DNA from 3 places in the Clostridium bornimense genome. Region 3 is predicted to be linked to each of the others. Evidence: riboswitches for the same ligand, from Rfam matches in the RefSeq annotation. Region 3 holds a riboswitch; each other region holds the start of a gene.
The links. Region 3 has a riboswitch for S-adenosylmethionine ahead of CM240_RS03625 (methionine ABC transporter ATP-binding protein). Riboswitches for the same ligand answer to the same signal wherever they lie in the genome.
Positions count from the first base shown of each region.

Region 1: another riboswitch for S-adenosylmethionine. It lies ahead of CM240_RS09260 (O-acetylhomoserine aminocarboxypropyltransferase/cysteine synthase family protein); the one in region 3 lies ahead of CM240_RS03625 (methionine ABC transporter ATP-binding protein).
Region 2: another riboswitch for S-adenosylmethionine. It lies ahead of metK (methionine adenosyltransferase); the one in region 3 lies ahead of CM240_RS03625 (methionine ABC transporter ATP-binding protein).

Region 1 is NZ_HG917868.1:2,059,351-2,062,633, forward strand. It holds gene CM240_RS09255 (DedA family protein) at 1-251, opposite strand, end outside; gene CM240_RS09260 (O-acetylhomoserine aminocarboxypropyltransferase/cysteine synthase family protein) at 454-1,743, opposite strand; SAM riboswitch class I at 1,835-1,936, opposite strand; gene CM240_RS09265 (zinc ribbon domain-containing protein) at 2,160-2,579, shown strand; gene aat (leucyl/phenylalanyl-tRNA--protein transferase) at 2,937-3,283, opposite strand, start outside.
Region 2 is NZ_HG917868.1:2,481,657-2,484,939, forward strand. It holds gene metK (methionine adenosyltransferase) at 1-1,146, opposite strand, end outside; SAM riboswitch class I at 1,224-1,325, opposite strand; tRNA gene CM240_RS11210 (tRNA-Tyr) at 1,461-1,545, opposite strand; tRNA gene CM240_RS11215 (tRNA-Thr) at 1,551-1,626, opposite strand; tRNA gene CM240_RS11220 (tRNA-Tyr) at 1,658-1,742, opposite strand; tRNA gene CM240_RS11225 (tRNA-Thr) at 1,757-1,832, opposite strand; tRNA gene CM240_RS11230 (tRNA-Val) at 1,838-1,913, opposite strand; gene CM240_RS11235 (tRNA 2-thiocytidine biosynthesis TtcA family protein) at 2,172-2,894, shown strand; gene yyaC (spore protease YyaC) at 2,945-3,283, shown strand, end outside.
Region 3 is NZ_HG917868.1:805,749-809,031, reverse strand. It holds gene CM240_RS03635 (MetQ/NlpA family ABC transporter substrate-binding protein) at 1-84, opposite strand, end outside; gene CM240_RS03630 (methionine ABC transporter permease) at 116-775, opposite strand; gene CM240_RS03625 (methionine ABC transporter ATP-binding protein) at 765-1,739, opposite strand; SAM riboswitch class I at 1,874-1,970, opposite strand; gene CM240_RS03620 (FeoA family protein) at 2,203-2,427, shown strand; gene feoB (ferrous iron transport protein B) at 2,429-3,283, shown strand, end outside.

The DNA of each region.
Region 1 (3,283 bases), 1.3 Mb from region 3:
TTAGTACCATCACCTAAAATAGCAGCTGAAAAAAATATTACTATTAATACAAGTATATTCATACCTGAAACCGCCGCTAAAGCACCACAGGCAAAAATAATAGAATCTCCTGGTAAAAAAGGTGTCACTACTAACCCTGTTTCACAAAAAATAATTAAAAATAACAGTACATATATAAGTACTCCATAGTTATCCATAATAACAGGTATATACCTATCAAAATGCAATAACTCTTCAATAAAATTCATCATATAAATTAGCACTCCTTAACATATTTTTACTAATTATAGCATTTTAATGTTAAGTTTATGTTAAATAATTCTAATCAATAAACATCTGTAAAATTTATATGCTTTATTTAAGAAGTTAAATTAAAAAAGGAGTTACTAAACGTAACCCCTTCTTTATAAAAATATACTCTATACAGAACAATCCATTATTTTATAGCATTTACTACTCACCAAATGCTTGTTTTAAGTCATCAATTATATCATCTATATGTTCAGTACCAATTGATAATCTAATAGTGTTTGGCTTAATTCCTGATTTTAAAAGTTCTTCTCCTTCTAATTGTGAGTGAGTTGTAGTAGCTGGATGAATAACAAGTGATTTTACATCTGCTACATTAGCAAGAAGTGAGAATATTTTAAGTCTATCTATAAACTCAGTAGCTTCTTTTTGTCCACCTTTGATTTCAAAAGTAAAAATTGAACCTCCTCCATTTGGGAAATATTTATCATATAATTCCTTTTGCTTTCCTGTTGCTAATGATGGATGGTTAACATTTTCTACCTTAGGATGATTCTTTAAAAATTCTACTACTTTTAAAGTATTTTCTACATGACGTTCAACTCTTAGTGATAATGTTTCTAATCCTTGTAATAATAAGAATGCATTAAATGGACTAATTGTTGCTCCTGTATCTCTTAGTAATATTGCACGTATTTTAGTTACATAAGCTGCTGCTCCTGCTGCTTTAGTAAACACTACTCCATGATAACTTGGGTTTGGCTCAGTAAGGCTTGGAAATTTACCTGATGCTTCCCAATCAAATTTTCCTGAATCAACAATTACACCACCTAGTGATGTTCCATGTCCACCAATGAACTTAGTTGCTGAATGAACCACTACATCTGCTCCATGTTCTATTGGTCTAAATAAATATGGTGTAGCAAATGTACTATCAACAATTAATGGTATACCATGTTTATGTGCAATTTCTGATAATGCATCAATATCTATTAAATTTGAATTTGGATTTCCAAGAGATTCAACAAATATGGCTCTTGTATTTTCTTGTATTGCTTCCTCAAAATTATTTACATCGTCTGGATCAACAAATGTAGTTGTTATTCCATACTCTGGTAGTGTGTTAAGAAGTAAATTATAAGTTCCCCCATATATAGTTGTAGCCGCAACTACATGTTGTCCTGCTGAAACTATATTTTGTATTGCATAAGTTATTGCTGCTGCTCCTGATGCTACTGCAAGTGCTGCTACTCCGCCTTCTAATGCTGCTACTCTTTCTTCAAATACCCCTTGAGTTGAGTTAGTAAGACGTCCATAAATATTTCCACCTTCAGCTAGTCCAAATCTTGCTGCTGCTTGAGCTGAATCCTTAAACACATAAGAAGTTGTTTGATATATAGGAACTGCTCTTGCCCCTGTTGCTGGATCCGGTTCTTCTTGTCCTGCATGAAGTTGTAATGTTTCAAACCTTAATTTTCTTTCTTGATTACTCATCTTAAATCGCCCCTTTTTATTTATCTAATATTTCTTTACTAATAAATAAAAAAATGTACCAGAGAGAATCTTCTAGTACTTTAGATACATCCTCTTATCTCTTAGCTATTGCTACAGGATTTAGCACCTATAGGTTTTCCCATTAGGTTGCCGGGTTTCATTGGGCCAGTCCCTCCACCACTCTTGATAAGAATACGAGCTTTTTATTTTCCTATAAAGCCCATATGTTTTATATGTTTTCTTTGTGATTATTATTATATTGTATTATTTTTACTATGTCAACATATTATTATAAGAAAATATCTTTTTTACAGGAATAATTTTTAAATTCATATTAACAATAAATTTAATTCTTTGAATCTTAATATATGATAAAATTATATATATTACATTTTATTAAGATCGGAGGATAATCAATGAATATTCTGTCAGGAACTTACGGCTTTGACCTGTTATCTATTTTTATTTTAATAATAAGTCTATTTTTTAACTTTGGAAAAATCCCTAGATTAATTAGCCTTATCCTTTGGGGAATAGTTGTATTTAGAGCATTTTCAAAAAATACTTATAAACGTTCACAAGAATTAAGTAAATTTACTACCTTTATCAACAATATATTAAGAAAATTTAATAGACAATTACCTTATATGACTAATGTCAGTCTAGAACTTATACCCCCAATGTTTACAAGACTTAAATATACTATAAATCAAAAGATTCAATATAAAATTGTCGCTTGTCCAAATTGTGGTCAAAAATTAAGATTACCTCGTAGAAAAGGTAAAATAATAGCTACTTGCAAGAGATGTCATAATGAATTCCGCTTAAGAACATAAAAAAGGATACTGTTACACATAGAAATCTACTTTGTGCAACAGTATCCTTTTTAGAATAAAGATATAGTTTTACCACTACTTAACTAGAACAGGTACTAATATAAACTTAAATCTTTATATATAATACTATACAAATATATATTCAACGCTTCATGAAAGTGCAACTTTCAGGAGCCCCCTGTATTGACTTATATATCAACTATAATCTAAATAAGAAACATAGTCTAACTTATAACATTTTACTCAACACTTGTAATCTAAGAAATTCCGCAGGAATTTCCTCTATACCTGTGTCTTGTGCCCTCATACCTGTGCCATATATCTGTGCCTTAATTTCCCTTAACTATTCCTTATTACTTACTCACTATCACCTATTCCTTTCTTTATCATTTCCTTAAAGGTATTCCACTCTACAAATTCTCCTCCCATACTTTCTAAATGACTAGTATACATCTGACAATCAATAAATTGAAATCCTTCTTCTTCTAACCTTTTAGCTAAAGTAATTAAAGCAACTTTTGAAGCATTAGATACTTTAGAAAACATACTCTCTCCAAAGAAACATTTTCCTATCTTAACACCATAAAGTCCTCCAACTAATTCTCCATCTTTATATGTCTCTACACTTGAAGCAAATCCATGATCAAATAAATTTATATAAGCTTCTTTCATATCATTATTAATCCATGTACCCTCTTTATCTT
Region 2 (3,283 bases), 1.2 Mb from region 3:
ATCAAGTTGTTCCCATGGAAGTTCTACGTCAGTTCTTCCAAAGTGTCCGTATGCTGCTGTTTGTTTGTAAATAGGTCTTCTTAAATCTAAAGATTTAATTATAGCTCCTGGTCTTAAATCAAATACTCTATTTACGATATCAACAATTTTTTCTTCATCTAATTTTCCAGTACCAAAGGTTTCGATTTCGATTGAAACTGGTTTAGAAACTCCAATTGCATATGCTAATTGAATTTCAAGCTTATCAGCAACACCAGCTGCTACTAAATTCTTAGCAACCCATCTTGCAGCATAAGCAGCAGATCTATCTACCTTTGTTGGATCTTTTCCTGAGAATGCTCCTCCACCATGTCTTCCATATCCACCATAAGTGTCTACTATTATCTTTCTTCCTGTTAATCCAGTATCACCTTGTGGTCCACCGATAACAAATCTTCCTGTTGGATTTATATAATATTTTGTTTCTCCATCAAGAAGTTCTGCTGGAATAACAGCTTCTATTACATATTTCTTTAAATCTTTAACTATTTGATCATGCTCAACTTCTGGCCCATGTTGAGTAGAAATAACAATAGCATCAATTCTAACTGGTTTATTATCCTTATATTCAACTGTAACTTGTGTTTTACCATCTGGTCTTAAATATGGAAGAGTTCCGTTCTTTCTAACTTCTGTTAATCTTCTTGATAATCTATGAGCCATAGCTATTGGCATTGGCATAAATTCTGGAGTTTCTGTAGTAGCAAATCCGAACATCATTCCTTGATCTCCAGCACCTACTGCTTCAACTTCATCTTTTTCTCCTTGTCTGCTTTCTAATGCTTCATCTACTCCCATAGCTATATCTGCTGATTGTTCGTCTATTGATGATAAAACTGCCAATGTATCACAATCAAATCCATATTTAGCTCTGTCATATCCTATTTCTTTTACTGTTTCTCTAACTACTTTTTGAACATCTACATATCCTTTTGTAGTTATTTCACCCATTACCATGACCATACCTGTTGTCGCTGTTGTTTCACAAGCTACTCTAGACATTGGATCTTGAGCAAGTAAAGAATCTAATATTGCATCTGAAATTTGGTCACAAATTTTATCAGGATGTCCTTCTGTTACTGATTCTGAAGTAAATAATTTTTTCAATGTACTTCCTCCCTTTATATATAATTATCTCGGTGCATAAAAAAAGCACCCTACAATAAGAAGATGCTGTCACTCATCTCTTATCTCGTAGTATAAACTACAGGAATTGGCACCTTTGTGTCTTCCACAGGTTGCCGGGTTTCATAGGGCCCTTTTCCCTCCACCTCTCTTGATAAGAGTATTTATTTATTTTTATTGATATTTTAACACAATTAAACTTTTCAGTCAATGTTAATTTTACATAATAAGTAATTATATCCATATTATTTAAGATATTTATCATAAAAAAAAGAGAAGATTACTTCTCTTTTTTTTGGTGGGCGGAGATGGATTCGAACCATCGAAACGAAACGTAACAGATTTACAGTCTGCCCCCTTTGGCCACTCGGGAACCCGCCCTTAGTTGGTGCTGGCAACAGGACTTGAACCCGTAACCTGCTGATTACAAGTCAGCTGCTCTACCAATTGAGCCATGCCAGCATATATATTTTATTTTGTTTAATATAATATATGGTGGGCGGAGATGGATTCGAACCATCGAAACGAAACGTAACAGATTTACAGTCTGCCCCCTTTGGCCACTCGGGAACCCGCCCTTATTATATTATATTGGTGCTGGCAACAGGACTTGAACCCGTAACCTGCTGATTACAAGTCAGCTGCTCTACCAGTTGAGCCATGCCAGCATATGTGGTGGGAACAACAGGGCTCGAACCTGTGACCCTCTGCTTGTAAGGCAGATGCTCTCCCAGCTGAGCTATGCTCCCACATGTTTTGTCGCTTTGCGTTTCCGCCCCGTCGACAATGACTAGTATACATGTATAGCTATTTTTCATCAACACCGATATAAACTCATTATTTAAAATTATTCTTATTATTCTCTATTTATCTTTATTTATCTCTTTTTTAAGCATTAACTCATTTTTATATTATAGCCTCTAAATAAGCCTTATTTTTTACATCTTATATTTAATGTTCATAAATTATGTATTATAATTACTTCAGAATGTGAGGTGTAAGAAAATATGGACTATAAAAAGCTTATTAAAAAATTCAAAAGAGCTATAGAAGATTTTAATTTAATCGAAGACGGAGATAAAATCGCTATAGGTATATCTGGAGGTAAAGATTCACTTACTTTGCTATACTTACTATCTATATACAAAAAAATTTCTCCTAAAGAATTTGACTTGGTAGGTATTTCTTTAGATCCAGGTAATGGATGTGACTTTTCTAGTGTTTCAATTTTAAGTAAAAAATTAAATGTAGAATATCATATAATTCCAACAGATATATCTAACATAGTTTTTAACATAAAAAAAGAAAAAAATCCTTGCTCCTTATGTGCAAAATTAAGACGTGGAATGCTAAATAGTAGCGCTAAAAATCTTAATTGTAATAAAATAGCCCTAGGACATCATAAAAATGATGCTATTGAAACATTACTTATGTCCATGTTTTATGAAGGACGAATTAACTGTTTTACTCCAAAAACATATTTATCCCGAATGGACATCACTGTAATACGACCTATGGTATATATAGATGAAAACGAAATAAAATCTTTTGTAAAAGATAATGATATAGAAATAGTTAAAAATCCATGTCCAGCTGATGGAAAGACTAAAAGACAATTTATAAAAGACTTAACCTATAATCTAAAAACTGAAATTCCAGATGTACAAATCAACCTTCTGAAATCCCTAACAAATATAGAGCAATTAAATATATGGCATAAAGAAAAATAACATTCTATTTCCTCTATATACCCTCATATAAATTTTATGGGGGTGTTTTTGTGAAAAAAATTAAAGTTCACTTTAAAAAAGAATTGGCATATGTACAACTAGCCCAATTTTTAAAAGATTATATAGATGATAATACGATAATAATTTGCATTGGAACAGATAGATGTATCGGAGATTCTCTTGGCCCTATTGTAGGATCTATGCTCATTAATAAGTTCTTTCCCCTTACTGTTTACGGAACAATTAAAACTCCAATTCATGCTCTTAATTTAGAAAATCAATTAAAATTAATTAAAGAAAAGCATCCTAACAACAACATAATCGCTATAGATGCTTGCCTAGGTGATGACAGTAGTATAGGAGATATTCAAATTCGTAATCAACCTATC
Region 3 (3,283 bases):
AGCTTTTTCTTCACTTCCACAAGCTGTTAATGATAATGCAACTATTGCTGTTAATGATAATGCTATTAGCTTTTTTAATTTCATAATTCAATCTCTCCTTTTCCTCACAATAATATTATTTTAATTTTTTATATAAAACATTCCCCACAGTTTGTATTAATTGAACAACTATTATTAATACTACAACGGTATAGAACATTACTTTGTTATCAAATCTAGTATATCCATATGTTATAGCAACTTTACCTAAACCATTTGCCCCAACTGCACCAGCCATAGCTGAATATCCAATTATTGATATTATTGAAAGTGTTATTCCAGATATTATTGATGGCATAGCCTCTTTTACAACTACCTTAAATATAATTTGCATATTAGATGCACCAAAAGATTTAGCTGCTTCTATAAGTCCTTTATCAACTTCCTTAAGTGCTGATTCAATTATTCTTGCAATAAACGGTGCTGATGCTATAGTAAGTGGGACAATAGCTGCCGTTTCTCCAATACTTCTCCCAACAATAAATCTAGTAAAAGGTATTATTGCTACTATTAATATAATAAAAGGAAAACTTCTTAAAATATTAATTACTATATCTAAAATTTTATATATATACCTATTAGGTCTTAATCCATCCTTATCAGTAACAAATAATATTATTGCAAGAACAAATCCTATTATTGATGCTAATATTGTTGATGTTATAACCATATATAATGTATCTTTTAATGCTGGTAACAATATTTGCTGTAAAAATAACGGAAAATTATCTGTCATTAGTTATTACCTCCCATACTACCTTCTTACTATCTAAATAGTTTTTAACTCTATTAATATTGTCTTTATCAATATTAATAATCAATGCTCCTAATACATCATCTCTAAATTTCTCTAGTTTACCTCCAACTATAGAAAAATCTATATCTAACTCTCTTGCCATTGATGTTATTACTGATCCTTCAGAACTCTCTTTTGGAAATACTATCCTTATATTAGTTCCTTCTTCAGGTAATAACTCATCTTCTGCTTCTCCTAGTAAACTCTTTAAAGCTTTAGGCTGATGTAAAAATAATTCCTCAACATATCCTTCAGCTGCAATTTCACCTTTTTCTAGAATAGCCACCTTGTTACAAACTTCTCTTACAACTTCCATTTGATGAGTAACAACTACTATAGTTATACCTAATTTCTCATTTATTTCTCTTAATAACTTTAATATAGATTTTGTCGTTCTAGGATCTAGAGCTGATGTAGCTTCATCACAAAGTAATACATTCGGTTCTAATGCTAATGCTCTAGCTATTGCTACTCTTTGCTTTTGCCCTCCACTTAGTTCTCTTGGTTTTGATTTCTTTTTTTCTTTTAAATTTACTATTTTCAATAATTCATTTACTCTAGCCTCTATCTTACCTTTAGGATATCCCCAACATTCCATAGGAAGTGCAACATTTTCATATACTGTCTTTCTCTCTAATAATGAAAAATGTTGAAATATCATTCCTAGATTTTTTCTAAAATTTCTTATCTCTTTCTCTGAAAACTCTTTAACTTCTTTTCCTTCAACCTTTAACGATCCATCATTATAAGTCTCCAGTCTATTTATACATCTTAATAATGTTGATTTTCCTGCCCCACTTTGTCCAACTAATCCATATATTTCACCTTTATTTATAGTTAGATTAATGTCTTTTAAAACTGATACATCGCCAAAACTTTTAGTTAAGTTTTTTATTTCAATCATAATATTTCCTCCAAATACCTTATACATAATTCCTATTACTATACTAGGTTTTCTATTCATCATCATTTAACTAAATTAGCAATCTTCATAGAAATAAATAAAACTCGAGGAAAACTCGAGTTTTTATACGATCTTCCTCATCTTTCAGCTTAATACTGATGGATTTAGCACCTTAATTTCTCAGGTTGCTGGGCTTCATCGGGCCATTCCCTCCGCCTCTCTTGATAAGTCAATATTTAATTATGTTATATACATTATATTTTGATGATTTAATATTGTCAACACCTTTATTTTTTAATTATTCTATTGTGACATTGCAAATTATATTTGTCCTACATATAATATAATTGAGAAAAATATTCAATTATGCTATTATACGGTTGAGAATAATTTTCATGACCAATAATATTTTATTGTTCATATTCTTATATTTTTTACATAAACTTTAAATTAGGAGGAATATATGAGTTTAATAGAGCTAAAATTAGGACAACCAGCCTTAATCACAAAAATAGACTGTGATAAAAAACTAGTAAAAAGATTAAATGCTTTAGGTTGCCTAGAAGGAACAGAAATAAAAATTAAAAGAAAAGCTCCACTAGGAGATCCTATAATAGTTAATTTTAGAGGGTTTGATTTAGCCTTAAGAAAAAAAGATGCTAAAAATATATTCATCAAGGAGGCATAAAATGTTAACAGCCGCACTAATCGGTAATCCCAACGTTGGTAAAACTACACTATTCAACACTTTAACAGGTTCCAATTATAAAGTTGGCAACTGGGCTGGGGTAACCGTCGAAAAAAAAGAAGGTTTTTTAAATAAAAATATTAAAATTGTAGACTTGCCCGGAATTTATGCAATGGATACTTATTCTAATGAAGAAAAAGTTGCTAAAACTTTCCTTGAAACAGAAGAAGTCGATGTAATCTTAAATATTGTAGATGCATCAAATTTATCAAGAAATTTGTATCTTACTACAGAATTAAAAAAATTCAACAAGCCTATTATACTATTACTAAATATGATGGATATTGCTGAAGAAAAAGGTATCAATTATGATTTAGCAAAGCTAGAAGCTAATTTAGATTTATATATAGTTCCTATTTCTGCCACTAACTCAAAAACTTTAAATAAAGTTATAAAACTTCTCGAATCTGAAGATTTTAGTAGTTTATCTACTTCCTCTAAATATAACTTTACCTCAGAAGCTGAAACTTACAAATATATAGATAGAATTCTAAAAGATTCAACTATCTCTTTAGGAAGTAACGATGAAGATAAATGGACTAAAATTTTAGATTCTATTGTACTAAATAGATTTTTAGCTTTTCCTATATTCTTCTTACTTTTATTTTTAATTTTTAAACTTACTTTCTCATGGGTAGGACAACCACTTTCTGATCTTTTAGGAGATATTATGGAAAACAACCTTATTCCTTATTTATCTAATTTACTAAAAGATTCTTCACCTTGGTTTTCTTCACTTATTGTAGATGGAATTATTGGAGGTGTAGGTCAAGTTATTGTTTTTCTTCCTGTTATC